DNA from 3 places in the Baekduia sp. genome. Region 3 is predicted to be linked to each of the others. Evidence: riboswitches for the same ligand, from Rfam matches in the RefSeq annotation. Region 3 holds a riboswitch; each other region holds the start of a gene.
The links. Region 3 has a riboswitch for cyclic di-AMP ahead of VGO10_RS05935 (septal ring lytic transglycosylase RlpA family protein). Riboswitches for the same ligand answer to the same signal wherever they lie in the genome.

Region 1 (7,788 bases), on a different contig from region 3:
TCTGCGGTGGCCGGCTGCGCAACGTGCCGCGTGAGGCGCACGGCATCGCGCTGCCCGGTGGGCGCACGGTGCCGACGGCGGTCGTGTTCCGCCGCCGTTAGTCATCTTTCCGGCACGTCGTACAACAAGAGGGTGCGCGCTCTCTCCGGTCTGATGTTCTTCCCACGCGGCGGTTCAGCGCATGTCGCCCGGGCCCTGGCGACCGAAATGCCCGCCCATGGATGGGACGTGACGCTCGTGACGGGCTCGCTGGCCGGCGGCCACGGCGATGCGCACGCGTTTTACAAGGACTTGGACGTGCGGCCCGTCGACTTCGGCGCCGGCGACGCGCCGATGCATCCGTCCTACGAGGACCGTTCGGGAGCCGCCGACGGCGTCTTCGCCGCGATCGACGACGCGGGCTTCGAGCGCCACGTCGCCGCGTGGTCGCGGGCCTTCGTGGCCGCCGACGCCGACGAGTGCGACGTCCTGCACCTGCACCACCTCACGCCGCTGCACGAGGCGGCGGCGCGCGTGGCGCCCGGCGTCCCGGTCGTCACCCACCTGCACGGCACCGAGCTGCTGATGCTTGAGGAGATCGCCGACGGCGCGCCGTGGCCGCACGCCGAGGCGTGGGCGCGGCGGATGCGCCGCTGGGCCCAGCGCTCGGAGCGCCTGGTCGTGCTGTCGCCGGGGCAGGTGGACCGTGCGGTGGCGCTGCTCGGCGTCACGCCGGAGCAGTGCGTGCTGAGCCCCAACGGCTTTGACCCCGAGCGCTTCGACGAGCTCGAGGTCGACCGCACCGCCCACTGGCGCCATCACCTTGTGGCGTCGCCGCGCGGCTGGGCGCCGGGCGAGGACGAGGGCTCGATCAGCTACAGCGAGGCCGAGATCGCGCCGCTGGCGCGCGGGCCCGTGGCCATCAGCGTCAGCCGCTTCACCGCGGTCAAGCGGATCGGCCTGCTGGTCCGCGCGTGGGCACGGGCCCAGAACGAGGACCGGCTGCCCGCCGATGCGTCGCTGGTTTTGCTCGGCGGCTACCCGGGAGAGTGGGAGGGCGAGCATCCGGCCGACGCGATCGTCGCCTCGGGCGCGCGTAACGTCTTCCTCGCCGGCTGGCACGGCCACGACGAGCTGCCGGCGTTCCTGTCGGCCGCCGACGTCAACGTCTTGGCGTCGGTGCGCGAGCAGTTCGGGTCGGTGCTCGTCGAGGGCATGGCCTGCGGGCTGCCGCCGATCGCCATCAACCGCTTCGGGCCAGCCGACATCGTCACTGACGGCGCGACTGGCTGGCTGGTCGGCCCCGACGACGAGGCGGCGCTGGCCGGCGCGCTGGTCGAGGCGCTTGGCGATCCGGTCGAGCGCCGCCGGCGTGGGCGCCGCGCCTGGCGCGACGCGCATGAGCGCTTCTCGTGGCCGGCGCTGGCCGAGGATCTGGCCGGCGTCTTCGACGAGGTGGCCGACGTCGCAGACGGGCGCGTGGCGGAGCGCGCTCCGGTCGCGTGAGGGGCCGCAGCGAGCTGCGCCGCATCGGCGCGCTCTTTTCGCCGTATCGCAAGCCGCTGGGCTCCGTCCTGGCGCTGATCGCGCTGAGCGCCGGGCTCAGCATGATCCCGCCGTTCCTGCTGCGCGAGATCCTCGACCAGGCGATCCCGGAGCGAGACACCGGCCTGCTGACCTGGTTGGTCGTGGGGATGATCGCGATCGCGATCGCCACGGGCGCGCTCGGCGTGGCGCAGACCTACCTGAGCAACATCGTCGGTCAGGAGGTCATGCACGACCTGCGGGCCGCGGTCTACCGCCACTTGCAGCGGTTGTCCTTGGCCTTCTTCACGCGTACCCGCACCGGCGAGGTCCAGGCGCGGATCGCGTCGGACATCGGCGGCATCCAGTCGGTCGTGACCTCGACGGCGACGTCGATCGTCTCCAACGCCACGACGGTCCTGGCGACGATCGGGGCGATGTTCGCGCTGGACTGGCGCCTGGCCGCCTTCTCGCTCGCCGTGCTGCCGTTCTTCGTGTGGATGACGCGCCGCGTCGGCGGGGAGCGGCGCAAGATCACGGCGGCCCGGCAGGGGCGCGTGGCCGACATGTCGTCCTTGGTCGAGGAGTCGCTGTCGGTCAGCGGGATCTTGCTGGGCCGGACGATGGGGCGCGGGGAGGAGCTGGTGCAGCGCTTCACCGCCGAGTCGCGCGAGCTGGCCGAGCTGGAGGTGCGCTCGCGGATGGCGGGGCGCTGGCGGATGGCGTCGGTGCAGATGTCCTTCGCGATCATGCCGGCTCTCGTCTATTGGTTTGCGGGGCAGACGTCAGCGATCTCGGTGGGCACGTTGGTGGCCTTCACGACGCTGCAGACGCGGCTGCTGTTCCCGATCGGCTCGTTGTTGTCGGTGTCGGTCGACCTGCAGTCCTCGATGGCCTTGTTCCACCGGATCTTCGAATATTTGGATCTTCCTGTTGATCTGGAGGAATCGCGCGAGCCCGTCGAGCTGCGCGACGTCCGCGGCGAGGTGCGCTTCGAAGGCGTGACCTTCGGCTACGACGCCGACGCGCGGCCGACGCTGGACGGCGTCGACCTCGACGTTCCCGCCGGGTCGTTCACGGCGATCGTGGGGGAGACGGGCAGCGGCAAGACGACGCTCGCCTATCTGGCCGCCCGGCTCTATGACGTCGGCGCGGGGCGGGTCACGATCGACGGCGTCGACGTGCGCGAGGCGAGCTTCGCGTCGCTGGCGCGGACGGTCGGGCTGGTCTCGCAGGACACGTACCTGTTCCATGCGACGGTCCGCGAGAACCTGCGCTTCGCGCGGCCGGAGGCGACCGACGAGGAGCTCGAGGACGCTGCGCGCGCCGCCCAGATCCACGACCTGATCGCGTCGCTGCCTGAGGGCTATGAGACGACGGTGGGGGAGCGTGGTTATCGCTTCAGCGGCGGCGAGAAGCAGCGGATCGCGATCGCGCGCGTGGTCCTGCGCAATCCGCCGATCCTCGTGCTCGACGAGGCGACGAGCGCGCTGGACACCGAGACCGAGCGCGCGGTGCAGGACGCGTTGGACGCGCTGGCCGCCGGTCGCACCACGATCGCGATCGCGCACCGGCTCTCCACGGTGCGCGACGCCGACCAGATCGTCGTCCTCGACGGTGGGCGGATCGTCGAGCGCGGAACTCACGAGGAGCTGCTGGAGCGCGGCGGGCGCTATACGGCGCTGCAGGCGGCGCAGCGTGAGGACGCGGCGCAGCAGGGTGAGGAGGCGACGGCGTGAGCGACGACGACGGCGCTGCTGCTGCCCGGCCGCGGCTCGTCGCGGTCGAGGTGCGCGCTGATCCGGATGCCTGGTGTGCCGCGGGGTTCACGGTCGGCGACGACGGGCGCTGCCGGATCGGCACGACCGACGTGGTGCTGTCGGGCGGTGACGGTGGCTTCGCCGGCTGGACGATCGCGGGCGCGATCCCGGGTGCCGACGGGCTCGATGGCGTCCCCACCCACGTGACGGCCTGCGATGCGCCGGTGACCGACGCGCCGCCCGCACACTCCAACGGCGTCACCGCGATCGACCACGTCGTCCTGGCCACGACCGACATCGCACGGACCTACGAGACGCTCGAGGCGGCGGGCTTTGCGCTGCGTCGCGTCCGTGACGGCGGCACGCCGGAGCGCCCGCTGCGCCAGGGCTTCTTCCTCTTCGCTGATGTCCTGCTCGAGGTCGTCGGCCCGCCTGAGCCCGCGCCGGGCACGAGCGATCCGGCCGCGTCCCTGTGGGGCATCACGCTGGTGACCGCCGATCTCAGCGCCGCTGCCGCAAGCTTCGGCGCCACGCTCAGCGCCCCGCGTGCCGCGGTCCAGCCTGGCCGCGAGATCGCCCTCGTGGCCCGCGAGGCCGGCCTCGGCGTGCGCGTGGCGCTGATGACGCCCCGTCTTTGAGACCGCATCGACACTGACGTCCGGCACACGGCGGCTTACGGTCATCGGTTTCCTGACCGCCGTCCTCCGCTGGACCGGACCATGGCGGTCACCGGCAGGCGTCCTCGGCCCCGCACGGTCGGGGGCGCCCTGCCACCGCTTCGCGGCTTTGCGCCTTTGCGGATCGGACAGGTGTCCACGCTGGTCAAGATTCGTTCAGGCCCGTGGACCTGGGTTCGATGCGCAGGACAGTGCTTCGTTTTGCTCGCCGCCTGCTCGTCCCGATTGCCGCCCTCGCCGCGCTCGCCGTCTCTGCTCCCGCAGCGTTGGCCGCATGTGCTGACGATGGCGTGTCCGCGTCGGATTCCGGCGCGACCGCCGCGACGCTCTGCCTGCTCAACGAGCAGCGCGCCGATCACGGGCTGAAGGCCTTCAACGAGTCGACCACGCTCGACCGGGCCGCCGACGACTATGCGGCCGACATGGTCAAGCGTCGCTTCTTCGACCACGTCTCGCCGGGTGGCGGGACGATGATGGATCGCATCAAGGCCGCAGGCTGGGTGCCGGTCGGCAGCTGGAGCGCGGGCGAGAACATCGCCTGGGGCTCGGGCTCGCTGGCGACGCCGGCCTCGATCGTCGACGGATGGATGCACAGCGCCGGACACCGCGCCAACATCCTGAACGGCGGCTTCACGCAGATCGGCATCGGTGTCGCCGCCGGCGCGCCGCAGGCCGGGGTTCGTGGTGGCGGCACCTACGTGACCGACTTCACCTCCGGCAACGCGTCGGCGTCGTCCAAGCGCCCCGCAGCCCGCTGCGCCACCCGTGCCCGTGCTGCACGGCGTCACGGACGCCGCGCCCACATCGCGCTCGTCGGGCATCGCGCCGCTGCTACGCGCCGCTGCGCGACCAAGCGCTAGCTCCCCGAGACCACCGCGCCCGACGCCGCGCAGCCGCTCCTAGCTCGGCGCGGCGATCGTGTAGCGCGCCTGGGCCCGCTTACGCGCCTTGGCGGCCTCGACCTCGCGGTCCTTCGGCGGCGCGTTGGTGACGAGCTCGGCCAGCAGCCGTTCGGTCACCTCGGTGACCGCGTCGATGGCGCGCGAGAACGCCTCCTCGTTGGCCTGCGACGGCTTCGTGAAGCCGCTGATCTTGCGGACGTACTGCAGCGCGGCAGCGCGCACCTCGTCCTCATTGGCCGGCGGCGCGAAGTTGTAGAGCGTGCGGATGTTGCGGCACATGCCTCCAGGGTAGAGGCCACATCCCGCACCGGGCCAGCATTGATCCCACATGAGGGGTCTGACCCCTCCACGCGGTTTCCGCTGCAAACTGCTGCCAACCAATTGTTGAGCGCAGATTAAGGGTCTGACCCCTAGAGGCCTAGTGGGTGGCGTGCGACGTAGCCCGCCGTCGACCGCTGGCCTGGACCCCAGCGGGAGCCGGAGGATGAGCGGCCGCTGGTGTCGTAACGGCGGCCGTTGACCACCATGAACGCGTGGCCGGCGTTGGCGTAGATCGTCACGTAGCGTCCGCGGCCGGGCTTGCCGTAGTGCATCAACTCGCTGGAGTCCAGCGGCGCGTCAAGGCGGCCCATGCCGTGCAGGACGTAGGAGACCGAGCCCGAGCAGTCATAGCCCGCGGCCCGGAAGCTGCCGTGGCCGCCGCCGTAGATGTAGGGCTTGTAGGCGATGCGGTTGCCGGCGGCGACCGCGCGGCGCAGGAGGATCACGTGGCGCGGGACGGCGAGCACGCCGCCGCGCAGGCCGGCGCGCTTGAGCACCGGATGGCTCCCACGGACGCCGAGCGCCTGCCAGGTGCCGGGGCCGACGATGCCGTCGGCCGTCAGCCCGTGGGCGCGCTGGAAGGCCTTGACCGCGCCCGAGGTCCCCGGCCCGAAGACGCCGTCGGCGCCGATGCCGAGCTTGCGTTGCAGCAGTCGCACGGACGAGCTGCGGCCCTGCACACGCGCACGGCGGCCGCTACCGACCACACCCGAGGCGTGCGCGCGGTGGTGGCGCGAGCGTCGGATCATCGACCACGTCACGGCGCCGACGATCCCGTCGGCGTGGAGGTGATGGCGGCGCTGGAAGCGCTTGACCGCGCGCGAGGTGCCGTGGCCGAAGATGCCGTCGGCCGGGGCGATGCCAAGGTCGCGCTGCAGGACCTTCACGCGCGTGCCATGGCTCTTGTACTTGAGCGACTTGGCGTCAGCGGAGGCCGACAAGGAGAGGGCGAGCAGGGCGGCGACGAACGTCGCGGCGAGCAGCGCCAGGAAGGGGCGGGAGATGAGAGCGGGCATGGTTGGGGCGCCTGCGAGGTGAGCTGTCGGGCTCGCGCCGCTGAGCGGCAGCGCTACGCGGTCATCCGAACCGCGATTCGCCCCGGCGACCGGGTCACGGTCGCAGTGGGTCCCCCGTCCGTTCGCAAGCGAACGATTCGGCGCGTGGCGGTTCTATCAGCCAAAATCCCTGCACTCCGCAAGATCGCTTGCAGCGACAGGGAGGAAGAACTACACGCCGACGCGCCGCAGCATCCGGACGGCGAGCGCGCCGAGGACGAACAGCAGGCCCGTGATCGCGACCAGCGCCGGCCACGTGTCGGCCCACGTCACGTGCGCCACGAAGCCCTGGCGCACGCCCTCGAGCACCTGCGTGACCGGGTTGACCGTCGCGATTGCCCGCATCCAGCCCGCCAGCAAGGCCAGCGGCGCGTAGGCGCTGGTGAAGAGCACGGCCATGAAGCCGACGGTCTGCATCAGCGGGGCGGCCTGTTGGGTCTTGAAGCGCAGCGCGACGAGCACGGCGTAGAAGGCGATCGCCGTCGCCAGGCCCATGACCAGCAGCGCATCGAGCGCCAGCGCGCCCACGCCCGGGAAGTCGACGCCGAGCGCGAACGCGACGATCAGCAGGAAGGTCGCCGGCAGGAGCGCCCGCAGCGCCGCGCTCGCCACGATCCCGATCAGGATCGTCGTGCGCGGCGCGGGACAGACCATCAGCCGGTCAAACCAGCCGCGCTCGATGTCGCGCGCCATGTTGACGCCCGTCGCCGCGCCGCTGAAGGCCGCGCCCTGCAGCAGGCCCACCGGCACGATGAACGTGCGGAAGTCCGTGGCGTCAAAGCCCGGCAGCCGCGCGGCCTCGCCGAAGACGCCGCTCAGTCCGACCAGGAAGATCGTCGGTGCCAGGACGCCCGGCACCGCGGCGCCGGGCACGCGCGTGATCTCGTTGAGCGCCCGCCGCACCAGCGCGCCGATGACGCGCAAGGACACCATCAGGCCGCGCGGCGCCTGCTCGAACGTGCGGCCCGTCAGCGGGCGGCCAATCGCCTCGCTGCTCACGCTGCACGCAGCCTTCCGCGCAGCGCCAGTACCGCAAGCCCGACGAACGCCCCGACCAGCAGCGCCGCGGCGGCGAAGCCCTCGAGCACCGGCGTCGCCGAGATCGATCCGATGATCGGGTCGCGCATGCCGTCGGCCACATAGCTCAGCGGGTTGTACTCCGCAAACCAGTTGGCGGGCGCCTGCAGCAGCGCCCGCGGGAAGAACGCGCTGGAGATGAACAGGATCACGAAGACCAGCGGGAAGATCCCTTGGACCGTCGAGGCGTTGCGCGCCCGCAGCGCGATCAGCACCCCGAGCGCCGCGAAGCCGGTCCCGGCCAAAGAGCCGATCGCCAACACCAACAAGATCCCCGGCACGCCGCCGTGGATCGACACGCCGAAGATCACGCCCAAGACCAAGAACCACAAGATCTGCGCGGCGGCGATCGCCGTGCCCGCGAGGATCCGGCCGAGCACGATCGACACGCGCGGGATGGGGGAGGCGACGAGCCGATCGAAGAAGCCGCCCTCGATCTCCAACGCCGTCGCGATCCCTTGCATCACGCCGCCGAGCAGGAGCGACTGGGTCA
Region 2 (7,788 bases), on a different contig from region 3:
TGGCGCGGGCGATCTGCCTGGTCGGGAGCGGCGACTGCCGGCGCGATCAGGAGCCGTGCGTGGTGGGGTCGCAGGCCAACCAGCAGGGCATGACGGTGCACCTGCTCTTCTTCCGGCTGGGCGAGGACAAGCTGGGGGTGGTCGAGGAGCGCTCGGACGGGACGTTCGCCGTCACGCTGGAGGACGGGATCAAGGGCGGTCTGGAGGGGACGGGCGGGTTGCACGCGGGGGTGCGCATCGGCACGTTCGGGGTCTCGCTCGGCGGCGAGGTGACCGCCGCGCTGCTGGCGCGGCTGGGGCGCGGGCGGACGTGGATCGTGGGCTCGCGCGCCGAGGCGCAGCGGGTGCTCGCGCAGGAGGGCGACGGACGGCCGCCGGACGTGACGTCGGGGTCGGGGACGTGGGCGTCGTCGGTCGATGCTGCTGTGGGGGTCGAAGGCTTGGGGAGTGCGATCGACGTGGTGCAGGCCGGGATCGCGTTTGACCGTGCGGCGGGTTGGCGCGTCGACCGGCGGACTGGTCATCGCACCGCGTACGTGCAGGCGTCTTCGGCGGGGTCGGCCACGGTCAACGGCCGCGGCGTGCTCGGGCTGGCAGACAACGGTCAGGAGACCTACGCGGTCGAGTACGACGAGACGGAGCGCCCGGTCGACCTGCGCGTGATCGCGGCAGGCTCCTTTGCCGGCTCGCGCGATCTTCCGGCGGTGGTCCAGCCGGTGGCCGGTCTGCTGGAGACGGGTGCCGGCGAGGATGAGCGCGACTACGAGGTCACCGGCCACCTCGATCTGACCGACGCGGGGAACCTCGCGGCCGCGCGCGAGCTGCTGAACGCCATCGCGAGCCGACGTGCGACGGCGGCGCCCGAGCAGGCGCTGCGCCGGCGGATCGATGAGCACGGCACGGTGCAGGCACGCGTTCTGGCGACCCAGAGCAAGGAGCGCGGCATGAGCTTCGACTTCACGGGCGGGCCGGGCAGCTTCAGCGCTCAAGCGCAGATCCAGCGGCGCTCGCAGCAGGTGCTGGCTGCGACCTCACGCGGGCTCGACGGGCAATGGATCACGCGGACCGACTGCGTGGCGGCATGATCGACGGCGTCGACCTCGTATGCGAACATGTGTTCGTGTCCTACGTCGAGCTCCACTGCCATTCGGCCTTCTCGTTCCTGGATGGCGCCTCGCTGCCCGAGGAACTGGTCGTGGCGGCGCTGGAGCGTGGGCATCGGGCGCTGGCGTTGACCGACCACAACTCGGTCTCGGGGTCGATGGAGTTCGCTCAGGCCGCGACATCGCTGGGATTGCGCGCGATCCATGGAGCGGAGGTGGACCTGGTCGACCCGGGAACGGCGCACGCGCAGCGCGAGGGCGCGGTGCTCGGCGACGCCGAGCAGGCGGCGCGCTGGACGCGGCACGTCACCCTGTTGGTTCGCGACGCGCGCGGCTGGCGCAACCTCTGCCGGCTCCTCACGCGGGCGCACGCGCGGACGCGCGAGACGCCGGGCCGGCGGCGCGTGCTCGCGCCGATGCTGACGGTCGCCGATCTCGCTGCGCACACCGATGGCCTGGTCTGCCTATCGGGCTGTGCCGATCGCGGCGTCCACGACGAGCCGACCGCCCGCGCGCTGCTGGCGGCCTTCGGGCGCGACGCGTTCCGGATCGAGCTGCAGCGTCCGTTTCACCGTGACGACCGAGCACGCAACCGGGATCTGGCCGAGCTGGCCGGACGGCTCGGGGTCCCATGCGTGGCGACGGGCAACGTCCACGCCCACGAGCCGGCGCGTGCGCGGCTGCAGGACGTGTTCGTGGCCGTCCGCGAGCACACGACGCTGGATGCCTCCGAGCCGCTGCGACGCGGCAACCACACGCACGTGCTCACGACGCCGGCAGCGATGGCGGCGCGCTTCGAGGGCCATCCCGAGGCGGTGGCCGAGACGGAGCGCCTGGCCGCCACGTTGGTCTTCGACCTCACCGCCGACCTCGGCTACCGCTATCCGGGCGCCGGGGAGGACGGGACTGACCGCACGCTCGCCGAGGTCTGCGCCGCGTCCTTCGACACGCGCTACCCGGCGGGCAGCGTCCTGCGGCCGACTGCGACGGCGCGGCTGGACCAGGAGCTGGCGCTGATCCGCGACCTCGGGCTGTCGGGGTTCTTCTTGCTGCATCACGAGATGCTCGAGCTGGCGCGCGACGTGGCGCGGGAGGTGCGCGGCAACGCCGCGGCGCGCAGCCTGCTGCCGCCGGGTCGCGGGCGCGGCTCCTCGGTCTCCTCGATCGTCTGCTACCTCACGGGCCTCTCGCACGTCGATCCCATCGCCAACGACCTTCACCTCGGACGTTTCCTCAATGAGGAGATCACGTCGTTGCCCGACATCGACCTCGACTTCCCGCGGGATGTGCGCGCGGTGCTGATCCCGCGGGTGCATGAGCACTTCGGACAGGAGAAGGCGGCGCTGGTCGCGGCGTTTCCGACCTACCGGGCGCGCGGTGCGATCCGCGAGCTGGGCAAGGCTTTGGGGTTGCCACCGGGAGAGATCGAGCGGGTCGCACGGTCGTCGGAGGCGTTCTCGGCGCAGACCGTGGACAAGGACATCGCCGTGGCATTGGGCAAGGGCCGTCAGGCCGAAGGCCGCTGGCGCTGGCTGGCCGAGCTGGCCGCCGAAGCCCATGGCCTGCCGCGCCATCTCAGCCAGCACTCGGGCGGGATGATCGTCGCGACGCGTCCGCTCATCGACTGCTGTCCCGTCGTGCCCGCCGCAATGGAGGGACGGCAGATGGTGATGTGGGACAAGGACTCCTGCGGGGACGCCGGCTTCTTGAAGATCGACCTGCTCGGGCTCGGGATGCTGTCGGCCGTCGAGCGCTGCGTGGAGATGATCGCCCTGCGCCGCGACGAGCGGGTCGACCTGTCGCGGATCGCGATGGACGACAAGGCGACCTTCGACTGCATCAAGAGCGCCGACACGACGGGCGTCTTTCAGATCGAGAGCCGGGCGCAGATGGGCTCGCTGCGCCGCACGCGCCCCGGGACGCTGGAGGAGCTCACGATCCAGGTGGCGATCGTCCGGCCCGGGCCGATCGTCGGCGGCGCGGTCAACCCCTACATCGAGCGGCTGCAGCGGCTGCGGGTCGATCCGGACTTCGAGGTGCCCTATGACCACCACTCGCTGGAGCCCGTGCTGAAGGACACGCTTGGGACGATCATCTTCCAGGATCAGGTCATCGAGGTTGCGGCGGCGTTCGCGAAGCTGTCGCCAGGTGAGGCCGAGGGGTTGCGCAAGGCGATGAGCCGCAAGCGCTCGGCGGCGGCGATCGAGGCCTACCACGAGCGCTTCGTGCAGCAGGCGATGCAGGCGTGGCCCGATGTCGACGAGCAGCTCGCCGAGCGCGTGTGGCACATGGTCAAGGGCTTCTCGGGCTTTGGCTTCCCCAAGGCCCATGGCGCGGCGTTCGGCCTGCTGGCCTACCAGTCGACCTACCTGCGCGTGCACTACGGCCCCGAGTTCCTGGCCTCCCTGCTCGATGAGCAGCCGATGGGCTTCTACCCGCCCGACGCGCTGGTCCACGAGGCGCAGCGGCGCGGGATCGCGGTGCTGGCGCCCGACGTCAACCACAGCGCCGTGGGATGCACGGTTGTAGATGTCGACGGCGCGGCTGCGGTGCGGATCGGGCTCGCCTACGTGATGGGCGTGCAAGCCGACGACGTCGAGGCGCTCGTCGCCGAGCGCGAGGCTGCCGGGCCGTTTCGGACGGTCGAGGAGCTCGCGTCGCGCGCTGGGGTGGCCCGCCCCGCGCTGGAGCAGCTCGCGTGGTCGGGCGCGTGCGATGCGCTGGCGGGCGGCTCGCGGCGGCGCGCGCTGTGGGAGCTCGGGGTGGCGGCGCCGGGCAAGCGGCTGCTGACGTCGGTGACGGTCCCGTCCGGACGGCGGACGCGCGCCGACCTGGGGACGCAGCTTGCCTTGCCGCTGAGCGTGGGGGAGGCGCCGGCACTGCCGGGTCTCACCGGGTGGGAGGCGATGATCGCCGACTACTCGACCACCGGGCTGACGACGGCCGAGCATCCGCTGGGCCTGCTGCGGGCCGAGCTGCGCGCGAAGGGGATGGTGGCCAACGGCGACCTCAAGCGGCTGGGTCACGGGACGGCGGTGCGGCTCGGCGGGCTGGTCGTCGCGCGGCAGCGGCCGGGGACCGCCAAGGGCGTCTGCTTCCTGCTGCTGGAAGACGAGACGGGAACGATCAACCTGATCGTGCCGCCGAAGGTCTACGAGCGCGACCGTGTCGTGGTGCGCGCCGAGCCGCTGGTGGTGGCCGAGGGCGTGCTGGAGCGCCATGCGTCGGCGGGCGGGGCGATCAACGTCGTCTGCCGGCGGCTGGTGCGCCTGGACGCCAGCGGCCATCTGCAGGCCCGGCCGGCAGCCGACGTCGTCGAGCTGGTCCGCGAGGAGGCGCAACGGGCGGCGGTCGGCGAGGGCGAGGAACTGGCCGCGACCGGCACCGGGGACTTCCGTGCGGTGGCGCCGGCGGCACAGAGCTTCGCGTCGGGACGGCGACGATGAGGGGCTCGAAGGCGCTGGTGGGGACGGTTGCTGCGGCCCTCGCGGCGGCCGCCGCGGTCCGGGGTCAGAACCAGGACTTGCGCTGGGGACCGGGTCACCGGATAGGGTGCCGCACGTGATCGGCACCCTGGTGTTCGTCCTCGCCTTCCTCGCCATCGGCCTCTCGGTCGTGCTGGCGGCGATGCGGAGCGGCCGGCCCCCCGCGGGGTCGCGCCCTGAGACGCGTGGCACGCGCCGCGCCTGGGGCCTCGGCATCGCGCTCGTCGTCCTCGTGGTCGGCGTCGGCGTGCCGTTGCTCATCCTCGTCTCCAACGGCGAGGATCACGCCAAGCAAGGCGCCGGTGGAGTGGACCTCAACGCGTCTCAGACCACGGGTCGCCAGCTCTTTGCCGAGAAGTGCGCGACCTGCCACACGCTCGCCGGCTCCAACGCCGTCGGCCGCGTGGGCCCGAACCTCGACACGCTCAACGGCGGCGACCTCAAGCCCGCCTTCGTGCTCGACGCGATCGAGCACGGCCGCGCCCGCGGTGCCGGCCAGATGCCTGCCGGCCTGCTCTATGGCGCGGACGCCAAAGACGTCGCGAACTACGTCGCAACGGTTGCTGGTCGGTAGCTGAGGCGCGCTTCGACGCGCCGCGCGTCCGCTCGAACACCTGTCAAGAGCGAATGCGCACGAGGTCGGCAACTCGACTTGAGGTCCTTGCCGGAATGTCAAGGCGGAGATTCCCGCAGGTTGCGGGAACGTTCCGTCCGACGCATGCCTGACTATGCGGTCAGTTGGCGCTTGCCATAACTCTGCGATCTAGCAGGGATTTTCGACGTTGCTACGATGCCGCCGTTCACAACCGCTGAATCCCCGTCCAGGTACGCCCGGGCGAGGAGCGGGGGACCCACGTTGCACTGGGGCGAATCGCATACCGCGTAGCGCCGCTCTTTCGGCGCGAGCCCGTCAGCTAACCCCGTAAGCCCAAGGAAGAGGACTGAGAACACTTCATGCCATCGACGGACGCGCCCAACTGGTGGGCCGACGTGCAGCAGGAACGCGAGGATCTCGCCGATCCGAGCCGTCGCCCGGCCGATGACTGGCTGGGCGAGGACATCGACTTCGCCCCACGCCGCCGCTTCACGACCGAGCGCGACGGGGTCGCCCATCCGCTGCACGGCGTCTTCGTCCCCACTGCGTCGCACGCCCCCGCCCGCGAGGCTGCCGCGACCTCCCGCACCATCGAGCTGACCCTCGACGACGGCCCGACCGTCGCGGCGACGCCCGCGGACGTGGCCCACGAGCTGGCGCACCTCAGCGCCGCCGACGACCCCTTCGCCACGCCGCCCCCGCCGGCTGGCACCCGCCGCACCATCCAGATCAAGGGCCGTCCGGCGGAGCGTCGGCTGCCCTCGATGGCCCAGCGCCACCGCGGCCGAACTGCCTCGGACCGCGTCGGCGCGCGCCCCGACCGCATCGCCCTCTGGGCCGTCGCCCTCGGCGCGATCCTGATCCTGCTCGCGGCGATGACCTCGTCCTCGCAGGCTGCGGTCGCCCATCGCGCGGCCACGGCCCCCGCCTTCTCGGCGCACGTCGTCCACGCCACCGTGCACCACGCGCCGCTGCGCGCGACGCTTCGCCCGTAGCCCGACCACCTTCGGCCACATCGCCTCCGGGGCGCGCGGGACGAGATCCCGCGCGACCCCGGCGCCGATGGCCCACCATCAGCGTCGAGGGACGACTGATGGTCCGTATCCGACCAACAGTCGTCCCTCGACCACCCCGCGGCGTGGCTCGACACATCGGCGCCCAGTTTCCGACCAGCGTGACAGCCCCGATCCTCTAGGGTCCCGGGCCATGAGCGACCAGCCGCGCACTGTGGAGGACGTCAAGGCGATCGTCGAGGAGCACCAGCTCCGCTTCATCCGCTTCTGGTTCACCGACATCCTCGGGCAGCTGAAGTCGTTCAGCATCAACGCCAACGAGCTGGAAGACGCGTTCGAGAACGGCATGGGCTTCGACGGCTCCTCGATCACCGGCTTCAACGCCATCGAGGAGTCCGACATGATCGCTATGCCGGACCCGTCGACGTTCGCGATCCTGCCCTGGCGGCCCGAGGAGCAGGGTGTCGGCCGCGTCTTCTGCGACGTGCTCACGCCCGAGCGCACGCCGTATGAGGGCGACCCGCGCCACGTCCTCCGACGGGCCCTGGACCGCATGCACACCATGGGCTTCGACACGTTCAACGTCGGCCCCGAGCTCGAGTACTTCCTGTTCAAGGACAAGAACGGCACCGAGGTCCTCGACGAGGGCGGCTACTTCGACCTCACGACGCTCGACGCCGGCTCCGACGTCCGCCGCGAGACCGTCATCGCGCTCGAGCAGCTCGGCATCCACGTGGAGTACTCCCACCACGAGGTCGGCCCCTCCCAGCACGAGGTCGACATGCGCTACGCCCCAGCGCTGAAGATGGCCGACGACTGCATGACCCACAAGATCACGGTCAAGGAGTACGCCATGAAGTACGGCTGGCATGCCACGTTCATGCCCAAGCCGCTCTTCGGCGAGAACGGCTCGGGCATGCACACGCACATGAGCCTGTTCAAGGACGGGTCCAACGCGATGTTCGACGCCGACGACCCCTACTTCCTGTCGGACATCGGCAAGGCCTTCATCGCCGGCCAGCTCAAGCACGCCCGCGAGCTGTCCTCGATCTTCGCTCAGTGGGTCAACTCCTACAAGCGCCTGGTGCCCGGTTACGAGGCGCCGGTCTACGTGGCCTGGAGTCGCCGCAACCGCTCAGCGCTCGTGCGCGTGCCGCTCTACCACCCCGGCAAGGAGAACGGCACGCGGATGGAGCTGCGCTGCCCCGACCCCGCCTGCAACCCCTACCTCACGTTCGCCGCGCTGCTGCAGGCGGGCCTGGAGGGCATCGAGAAGGGCTATGAGTTGCCCGAGCCGATGGAGAAGAACCTCTACCACTTGTCGCCCGACGAGCGCAAGCGCCTCGGCATCGAGCAGTTGCCCGAGACGCTCGGCGAGGCGGTCGAGCTGACCGCCGAGTCCGAGCTGGTGCTGCGCACGCTCGGCGAGCACATGTTCAACCGCTTCATCGAGAACAAGCGCCAGGAGTGGGAGGACTACCGCGTGCAGGTCACGCAGTGGGAGCTCGACCGCTACCTGCCGGTGCTCTAAGAGGACGGAGCGAGGAGCTCGCGGAGCTCTTCGACCCCGGTCACTGGCAGCCGGCAGGCGA
Region 3 (7,788 bases):
CGGGCGCCGGTCATCGAGTCGATGAACTCGTCGCCTTCGGCTTTCGTACCCATCCGTGGTGCAGGGAACACTCAACGGCGCGTTGAACCTGCATTGCGGATGCTGATCAAGGACCGCGCGAGGACATGAGCACCGAGCTGGCCATCAAGGACGTCGCGGAGCGCACCGGCATCGCCGCCGGGACGATCCGCATGTGGGAGCAGCGCTACGGCTTCCCGGCTCCTGAACGCACCTCCTCGGGCTATCGCCGCTACACCGAGGACGATGTCGATGCGTTGCGCAAGGTGCTCGCGCTGCGCCATCGCGGGCTCTCGGTCCCGGCCGCGATCTCGCGCGCGCAGGACACCGGCGGCGCGTCGGACCATCCGTCGATCTACGCGGCGGTTGCGGCACAGGACGTCGCCGCGCGGCCGCTGATCCTCAAGAAGGCGACGCTCATCGCGCTGTCGAAGGCGATCGAACACGAGGCGCTCGCGCTGGCCGCGGCGCCGATCGTCTTCGCGGCGTTCCAACAGGAGCGCTTCTACCGGCGCGTCGAGCGCCGCTACCGGCGGCTGGCGCTCCACGCCGACGCGGCCGCGGTCTTCGCGGACTTCCCCGATGGCGTGCGCCACCCCGAGGGCGCGCCGGCCGAGATCCCGATCAGCAGCGACGACGCGCTGGGCAACGAGTGGGCCGTGATCATCGACGCGCCCGGCTACGCGGCCTGCCTGTTGGCCTGGGAGCAGCCCGGCGTCACCGAGCCCGGCGGCCCCGACGACCACGACCGCCGCTTCGAGGCGATCTGGACGATCGACCCGGAGGCCACCCGCCGCGCCGCGCAGGTCGCCGCGCGACTGGTGGGCCGCGTCGACGCGCCGTTCGGCGAGCGGCTGCAGGAATTGCTTGCTGATCGCCCGCTGGCGTTGGAGGAGCCGGCGCCGGCGTTGACGGCGCTGACGAACCGGATGGTGGCCTACCTCGAGGCCGCCGACGGCGCCTAGACCGGTTCGAGGACGACCTCGGTCCCGGCCGGGAGCGCGCCGTCGCCGCGCGGCACGATCGCAAGCGCATCGGCGTCCAGCAACGACGACAGCACGTGCGATCCCTGCGGGCCCGTTGGCTCAACCGAGCCATCGGGGCGCCGGCGCACACGCACGCACTCGTCGCGATCCGGATGGCGCTCGATGTCGACGGCCAACGGCGCGTGGGTGCGCGGGACGGTCGCGTCGGCGCCCTGCAGGGCGTTGAGCGCCGGCCGCGCGAACAGCAGGAAGGTGACGTAGGCCGAGACCGGGTTGCCCGGCAGGCCGAAGACGAGCTTGCCGTGGCGTTCGCCCAGCCACGTCGGCTTGCCCGGCCGCAGGGCGACGCGCCAGAGCAGCTCGCGCACGCCGAGGTCGGCGAGCGCGGGTTTGACGTGGTCGTGCGGACCGACCGAGACGCCGCCCGAGAGGACGAGGACGTCGGCGGCCTCGAGCGCCTCGCCGAGCACGGCGCGGGTCGCCTCCGGGTCGTCGATCGCGTGGCCGCGGCCGATGACCTCGGCCCCGGCGCGTGCGGCCAGCGCGGCGAGCGTCGGGCCGTTGGAGTCGTGGATCTGGCCGGGCTGCAGCTGCGCGCCCGGCTCGACCAGCTCGTCGCCCGTGGTCACGACCGCCAGCCGGGGCCGTGGCGCGGCCAGCACCGCCATGCGGCCGGCGCCGATCGCCACGCCGAGCTCCGCAGGGCCGATCCGCGTGCCGGCCCGCAGGACGGTCGCCCCGGCGCGGAGGTCGTCGCCGGGGTCGCGCACGTTGCGTCCGGGCGCGACGGCTTCGGTCAGCACGACCGCGTCGCCGTCGACCTCGACCAGCTCGATCGGCAGGACACCGTCGGCGCCAGCGGGCAGTGCCGCGCCGGTCGAGATCCTGATCGCCTCGCCGTCGACGATCGTGCCGGCGTAAGGCGCGCCCGCGCGCGACTCGCCGGCGATCCGCAGCCGCTGGTTGGCCACTCCGGCGCGGACCGCGAAGCCGTCCATCGCGCTGTTGGCGAAGGCCGGCACGTCGTGGGCGGCCGTGACGTCCTCGGCCAGCACGAGCCCGAGGGCGTCGGGCACGTTGACGTTGGTTGGCGGCAGCGGACGGACGGCGGCGAGCAGGATCGCGCGGGCCTCGTCGATCGACGGGAGAGGGGGCACGGGGCCATTGTGCCCCGCCGACCGTTCAGTCTTCTCCTGGACGCAACCGAAACGTCGGGTACGGGTGCAAAGATGCCCGCTCCATGGATGGAGCTGGACACCACGGTCGCCGTCCGCGACCGGTCGCAGACGCCCCTGGCGTCGATGCGACGGCTGTCGCGAAAGCGTGGCTGCTGGCCCTCGTGGCCGACGCCCCGCTCGCGCAGGCCGGTGCCGTGCCCGCGGCCGAGCTCGCCCGTGGCGGGCCCGCGCTGTGCTCCGGGATCTTGGTCGCGCTGGGCTCCGATGCGGAGCTCGAGCGTTTGGTGTCCGGTGCTGACGGCCGCGCCCCGTTGGGCGCCGCGGCCGCGCGGCTAACCGGTGCACGCACCGCCGCCGGCCTGGCCGCGGGCATCGAGGCGCTGCGGGCGGCCACGTGGCGCGCGCTGCGCGCCGAGCTGCGCGATCCGGTGCCCGAGCTGGTCGCCGATCTCGCCGACCGCCTCGCCTACGTCTGCGCGCGGGTCACCGAGGCGTCGCTGTCCACGCCGCTGGCCGACGCGCCCGGCCGCGACGGTCCGCTGGCAGAAGCGCTGTCCTCGGCCCCGGCTGCCGCGCCGCCGCGCGCCGAGCCGACGTCACCGCGCTACGAAGGCATCCGCGCGTTCGCGCCGGCGCCGCCGTCGCGCGACGGCAGGCGGACCGTCGAGCCGCTGCGCGAGGCGGCGGATCGCGCCGCCGCTGCGGCGACGCAGGAGCGAGAGGACGCAGAGCGTGGAGTTGCCGCCGCCCAGGAGCCAGAGCCCGAGGCGGCTCAGCCCGACAAGCCGCTTGCCCCGCCGCCTGCCGGCGTGCAGGTCGTCGACCTCCCGGCACCGCCCGCCGACCTCGATCCGCTGACGTCGCTGGCCGAGGAGCTGGCGGCCGCGCCGCCGACCGGCGTCGCCGGCACGCCATCACACGACGCGATGTACGCGCCGGCCGCCGATGCTCCAACCGTCACTCGCCTGCGCCGCGTGGACACCAGCTGGGAGGACGTCGCCGACGCCGGCCCGCCGTGGCTCGCCGCGATCTCCCGCCGGCTCGAGCGCCGCGTGATGGACGGGCGGCCGTTTGCCGTCTTCGTCGTCGAGGTCGATGACCTCGACCGCCTGCTTGCGTCGCAGACTGGCCGTGAGGTCGCCTTCGCACTGGAGACCGCCGAGCGGGGACTGACGGCCGAGCTCGCGCCCGCCGACCTCGTCGTGCGCGAGCGGCTCGGCCGCTGGTGGCTGACGAGCCCGGATCGCGACCCGGGCGCTGCTCGTGATTTGGGCGAGCGGGTTGCTGCGGCGATCGCGCGGGCGGAGTTGGGCAGCGCGCCGCTGTCGGTCTCGATTGGCGTTGCCGTGTGCCCGATGGATGGGGAGGCGCTGGAGGCGCTGGCGGGGCGGGCGGATGAGGGGATGTTCGCGGCGCGGGCGGCGGGCGTGGCGCTGGCGTAGTCCTGCTGCGCGGACTGTCGCGGGCGCGGACGGCTGTGGCGCTCAGTGCGCGGCGTTAGTCGCGGTTCGCGACGTGGTTTGTCGGCATCGAGGGAGTGAGCGGGGATTGCGGCTCGGTGCGCGGGCTCGTCGTCCGCTGGCGCCGGGGCCGGAGGGTTCGCGGCTGAATCGTCGCCCGCCGGGGATCCGGGTCGGCTTGGACGTCCTATTGACGTCGAAAACGCCCCGCACCTTGGGCGCGAGCGGTCCGGGTCGTTTCGTGGTGAATAGTTGACCACGAGACGCCCGCGGACGACGAGCCCGCGCACCGAGCCGCAATCCCCGCTCACTCCCCTCGGTGCCAACAGACCCCGCTGCGCACCACGACCACGTCTGAACGGAACGCCACCGGGCAACGGAGCGCGACGAGGCTCCGGGCGTCTATCGCGATACAGCGGACGCCGCAACCACCGGCGCCGGCACCGACCGCACAGCCCCGATCGTCGTCGTCGCCGTCACCCCGATCGCCCGCGCCGTCGCGGCCGTCAGGTCAAAACTCGTCCCAGGCCGAAACGGCCCACGATCGATCACAGGCACCGTCACCGTGCGACCGTTGTTATAGAGGTCGACCAACGTCCCGCACGGCAGCGACTTGTGCGCCACGCCCAGCAACCCGCGGCTCATCCGCCGCCCGCAGGCGGTGCGGTGGCCGTAGAAGCCCGGGCCGTACCAGGTGACCCTGGCGCGGCGGTAGAGCGTGATCGTCCGACCCTGGACCGCGGTCGTCGCGGTCGCTGCGCGGGTGGCCGTCGTCGCCGGCGCGGCGAGGATCGCGCGGACCGTCGTCTTGCCGGCGTGGTCGACCTGCCAGACCGCGTCGTAGCTGCCGTCGGCCGCGACCGTCGCCGTAGTGGCGGTCACCCAGCCGGCGAGCGGATCGAGCCGCTGGACGGCGACCGCGTCGCCGGGGTGCGACCCTGCCACGACACCGTGGACCGAGACCGTCGCGCCGACCAGCTGGCCGAGCGGGGCCGTGAGCGTCGAGCCGTCGGCGAAGACCGTCGGCGCTGAGGGATCGTCGTAGCTCATCCCGCCGGGAGAAGGAGCGACCGTCGCGGAGGGATCCGCGCTCGGAGCATCGGCGGCGACCGCCATGGCGGGAGCGGCGAATGCGAGGCCGCACAGGGCGGCGCCCAGCTTCAGAAGGTTCGTCTTCGACAACGTCTGTAGGTCCTCATCCACGGCCTACGGGGTGAGCTGACGGGCTCGCGCCGGATGACGGCGCTACAGGCCAGAAGGCCCGATTCGCCCCGGTGGATCGCGACAACGCCGCGCGCCACAGGTGGTTCCCCCGCTTCGCACGCCTGAGGAGGCATGCGAACTCGGCTGACGGCGCGGGAGCATAACAACGTCAGGGCGATCGACGAACCCTTGTTCGCAGGAGTTGCCGCTCCGAGCGCGAATCCCAGGCGCTGCAGAACGCCGGCGATGCGGCGTTTCCGGTGCGATACGACCCCCTTTTCCGGAGGACCATGTTCAAGCAGGCAGGGACGGCAGTCGCCTTGGCGACAGCCATCGCGTTCAGTGCGACCGGCGCGACGAGCGCCGACACCTACACCGTGCGCGGCTGCGCGGCGGGCTGGGAGGCCCACGCCGACCAGGGCGCCGCGGCGACCGATGCGTGCGCCACCGGTGGCGGGCTCACCGCCCAACTCATCGGCCCCGGACCGTGGGACGGCGGCACGTTCGCCTTCCATCGCTTCACCGCGCCGGCCGGCACGCGGATCGCGCGCGTCACGCTCGGGCGCGTCACCCAGGGGATGCCGGTCGGCTCGGTCCGGTCGTTCTCCTACACCTTGAGCGCCGACGGCAAGACGATCGAGGCCTGCGCCCCCGGCCCGACCGACACCTGCACCGGTGACCTCACCGGCCCGCTGGACGCGGTCGGCCTCGACGCCGCCGCCGTCCTGTTCTCCTTCGGCTGCGGCGCCGATGACCCCAACGTCTGCACCGCCATCAACGGCAGCGTTCCGCAGGCGACGATCACCAACCCGCAGGTCGTCCTGCGCGATCCCGCGCCGCCGACCGTGACGGCCAAGACGATCACCGACAACGGCGAGAAGACCGGGCGGCTGAAGCTCTCCTACGCGGCCGGCGACGTCGGCGGTGGCGTCTATCGCACGGTCGTGCGCGTGGACGGCAAGGTCGCGACGTCTGACCCGATCGGCGGCGCGTGTGCCGACAGCGATCCCGCAGACACTGACGACTACGAGTTCGGCACCCCCGCGCCATGCCCCGCCAGCGCGACGCGCGCGGTCGACTTCAACGTCCTCAAGCTGCCGCTCGCCGAGCACGCGGTCGAGGTCGCCGTCGAGGACGCGGCCGGCAACAGCACCACGGTCTACGGCCCGGTCGTGCTGCCCCACCGCAACGGCGATGTGGCCGGCGGCGATGGCAAGCCCGGCACCGGCACCGGTGTGGGTGGCGCGAGCACGACGCCGGCCAGCGGGAAGAACGCCAAGCTCGAGGCCTGGTTCGTCCCCAACCGCAAGCGTGCGTTCACCAACCGCTACGGCCGCCGCGTGGTCGTGCGCGGCATCCTGCGCACGAAGACCAAGAAGCCCGTCGGCGGCGCGCGTCTGGACGTCTACCACGAGGTCGGCGGCAAGCTGCGCAAACTCGGCAAGACGGGCCTGAAGACGCGCCCTGACGGCCGGCTGACGCTGATCCTCCCGCTCAACCTCGACACGCGCCGGATCGTGCTGGCCTACCGCGCCTTCCGGCCGGGTCCCATCACGAGCCAGGTCGGGCTGAAGCTGACGGTCCGCGACGGCAGCGGCAAGCTCGTGCGGCGGGTCTCCTAGCGCTTAGGGCTTGGGCAGGCGCTGCAGCGCCTGCCTGAGCGCCTGGCCGCCGAAGGTCAGGCCGATCTGGGCGAGCTCGCCGACGGCCTGCACGGTGGTGGCGAGGAGGTCGCCGCTGCCCGTCCCCGAGGCCGAGTTGGGCGTCGCCCAGCCGGCCGGCGGCGGGGGCGGGGAGGATGGTGCGGCGGACTGGGGAGCGGTGTGCGCGGCGGTAGCCACCTTGGGCTGCGTCGGGGCGGCCTTGGGTTTGGCCGCCGCCCGCGGCTTTGCGGCGGCCTTCGTCTTCGCCTTCGCCCGCGCTGCCGGGCTCTTCGCCGGCTTCTTGGTCGCCGCCTTGGGCTTTGCCGCCGTCTTCGGCTTCGCCGCAGCCTTCGCGGGCGCCTTCTTCGCAGCGGCCTTCTTGGCCGGCTGTGCGCCGTTGACGGCCGGCCCGGCCGCGGCCGTGCTCGCGCGCTTGGCGCTGCGTCGCGTCGGCCGCGCGCGGGGCAGGCTCGTCAGGACGTCGCGATCCGCGGGGCTCATGCACGAATGCTCCCACGCCGACGTGCAGGTCGGCGCGCCGCAGGGCAAGTTCCGCGCTCATTGCGCGTTTGAGATGTCGCTGGCGGGGGTTCAGGAGGCAGCCCGCACAGCCGATGCTCATCTCGACACCCAAACCCAGAAACGATTGAGGACCTGAGGCGTAGTTGCTCCAGGAGCCTGTCGAAGCGTCCGCACTGTCCCGCAAATGTGTGACGGCGATCACACAGCGTTGCTGCGACCGAAATCAGCCACTACCCTGGTGCCTATGTTCGGACAGTAGCGTCGCTATTGCTGACGCCCGGCTGATTCCTGAACCGTCCTCCGTACCCCGATAACCCCCTGCCGGCGACGCCACGCCGGTGAACTTGAACGGACGTCGATGTCAGTAGTTGAACTGCAGGAACTCGAGGAGATCAAGGGCCTTCTGGCGCGCGGGCAGGTCACGGGCGTCTTGACGTTCGCCGAGATCGCCACGGCCGTCTCCGAGCTGGATCTGGACGAGTCAGACGTCGAGGACCTGCACGGCTTCTTCGAGAAGAGCGAGATCGAGCTCGTCGAGGAGATCGACCCCGCGTCGACGGCCGCCAACGAGGTCGAGCGCGCGCCCGACAAGCGCACGCGGCGCAAGTCGACCAAGGCGCTGGACCTCCGTCCGGACATGACGACCGACAGCCTTCAGCTGTTCCTGAAGGACATCGGCAAGGTCCGGCTGCTCACCGCCCAGGAGGAGGTCGACCTCGCCAAGCGCATCGAGCGCGGCGACCTCGACGCCAAGCAGAAGATGGTCGAGTCCAACCTG

Region 1: it holds a riboswitch for cyclic di-AMP, as region 3 does, so the genes downstream of both, VGO10_RS00420 (peptidoglycan-binding protein) here and VGO10_RS05935 (septal ring lytic transglycosylase RlpA family protein) in region 3, are expected to answer to the same signal.
Region 2: it holds a riboswitch for cyclic di-AMP, as region 3 does, so the genes downstream of both, VGO10_RS13630 (hypothetical protein) here and VGO10_RS05935 (septal ring lytic transglycosylase RlpA family protein) in region 3, are expected to answer to the same signal.

What each region holds. Positions count from the first base shown of each region.
Region 1 is NZ_DASYJG010000002.1:21,726-29,513, reverse strand. Features, by position in the region: gene VGO10_RS00450 (phosphodiester glycosidase family protein) at 1-101, shown strand, start outside; gene VGO10_RS00445 (glycosyltransferase family 4 protein) at 154-1,485, shown strand; gene VGO10_RS00440 (ABC transporter ATP-binding protein) at 1,482-3,242, shown strand; gene VGO10_RS00435 (hypothetical protein) at 3,239-3,901, shown strand; gene VGO10_RS00430 (CAP domain-containing protein) at 4,231-4,800, shown strand; gene VGO10_RS00425 (DUF2277 domain-containing protein) at 4,840-5,121, opposite strand; gene VGO10_RS00420 (peptidoglycan-binding protein) at 5,253-6,179, opposite strand; cyclic di-AMP (ydaO/yuaA leader) riboswitch at 6,188-6,322, opposite strand; gene VGO10_RS00415 (ABC transporter permease) at 6,390-7,217, opposite strand; gene VGO10_RS00410 (ABC transporter permease) at 7,214-7,788, opposite strand, start outside.
Region 2 is NZ_DASYJG010000061.1:28,855-36,642, reverse strand. Features, by position in the region: gene VGO10_RS13645 (hypothetical protein) at 1-1,085, shown strand, start outside; gene VGO10_RS13640 (DNA polymerase III subunit alpha) at 1,082-4,549, shown strand; gene VGO10_RS13635 (c-type cytochrome) at 4,665-5,162, shown strand; cyclic di-AMP (ydaO/yuaA leader) riboswitch at 5,386-5,532, shown strand; gene VGO10_RS13630 (hypothetical protein) at 5,543-6,178, shown strand; gene VGO10_RS13625 (glutamine synthetase family protein) at 6,390-7,727, shown strand; gene VGO10_RS13620 (thioredoxin domain-containing protein) at 7,724-7,788, opposite strand, start outside.
Region 3 is NZ_DASYJG010000027.1:62,431-70,218, forward strand. Features, by position in the region: gene VGO10_RS05915 (NAD(P)H-binding protein) at 1-53, opposite strand, end outside; gene VGO10_RS05920 (DICT sensory domain-containing protein) at 126-983, shown strand; gene glp (gephyrin-like molybdotransferase Glp) at 980-2,161, opposite strand; gene VGO10_RS05930 (hypothetical protein) at 2,344-3,624, shown strand; gene VGO10_RS05935 (septal ring lytic transglycosylase RlpA family protein) at 4,045-4,824, opposite strand; cyclic di-AMP (ydaO/yuaA leader) riboswitch at 4,831-5,001, opposite strand; gene VGO10_RS05940 (hypothetical protein) at 5,166-6,467, shown strand; gene VGO10_RS05945 (hypothetical protein) at 6,471-6,989, opposite strand; gene VGO10_RS05950 (sigma-70 family RNA polymerase sigma factor) at 7,369-7,788, shown strand, end outside.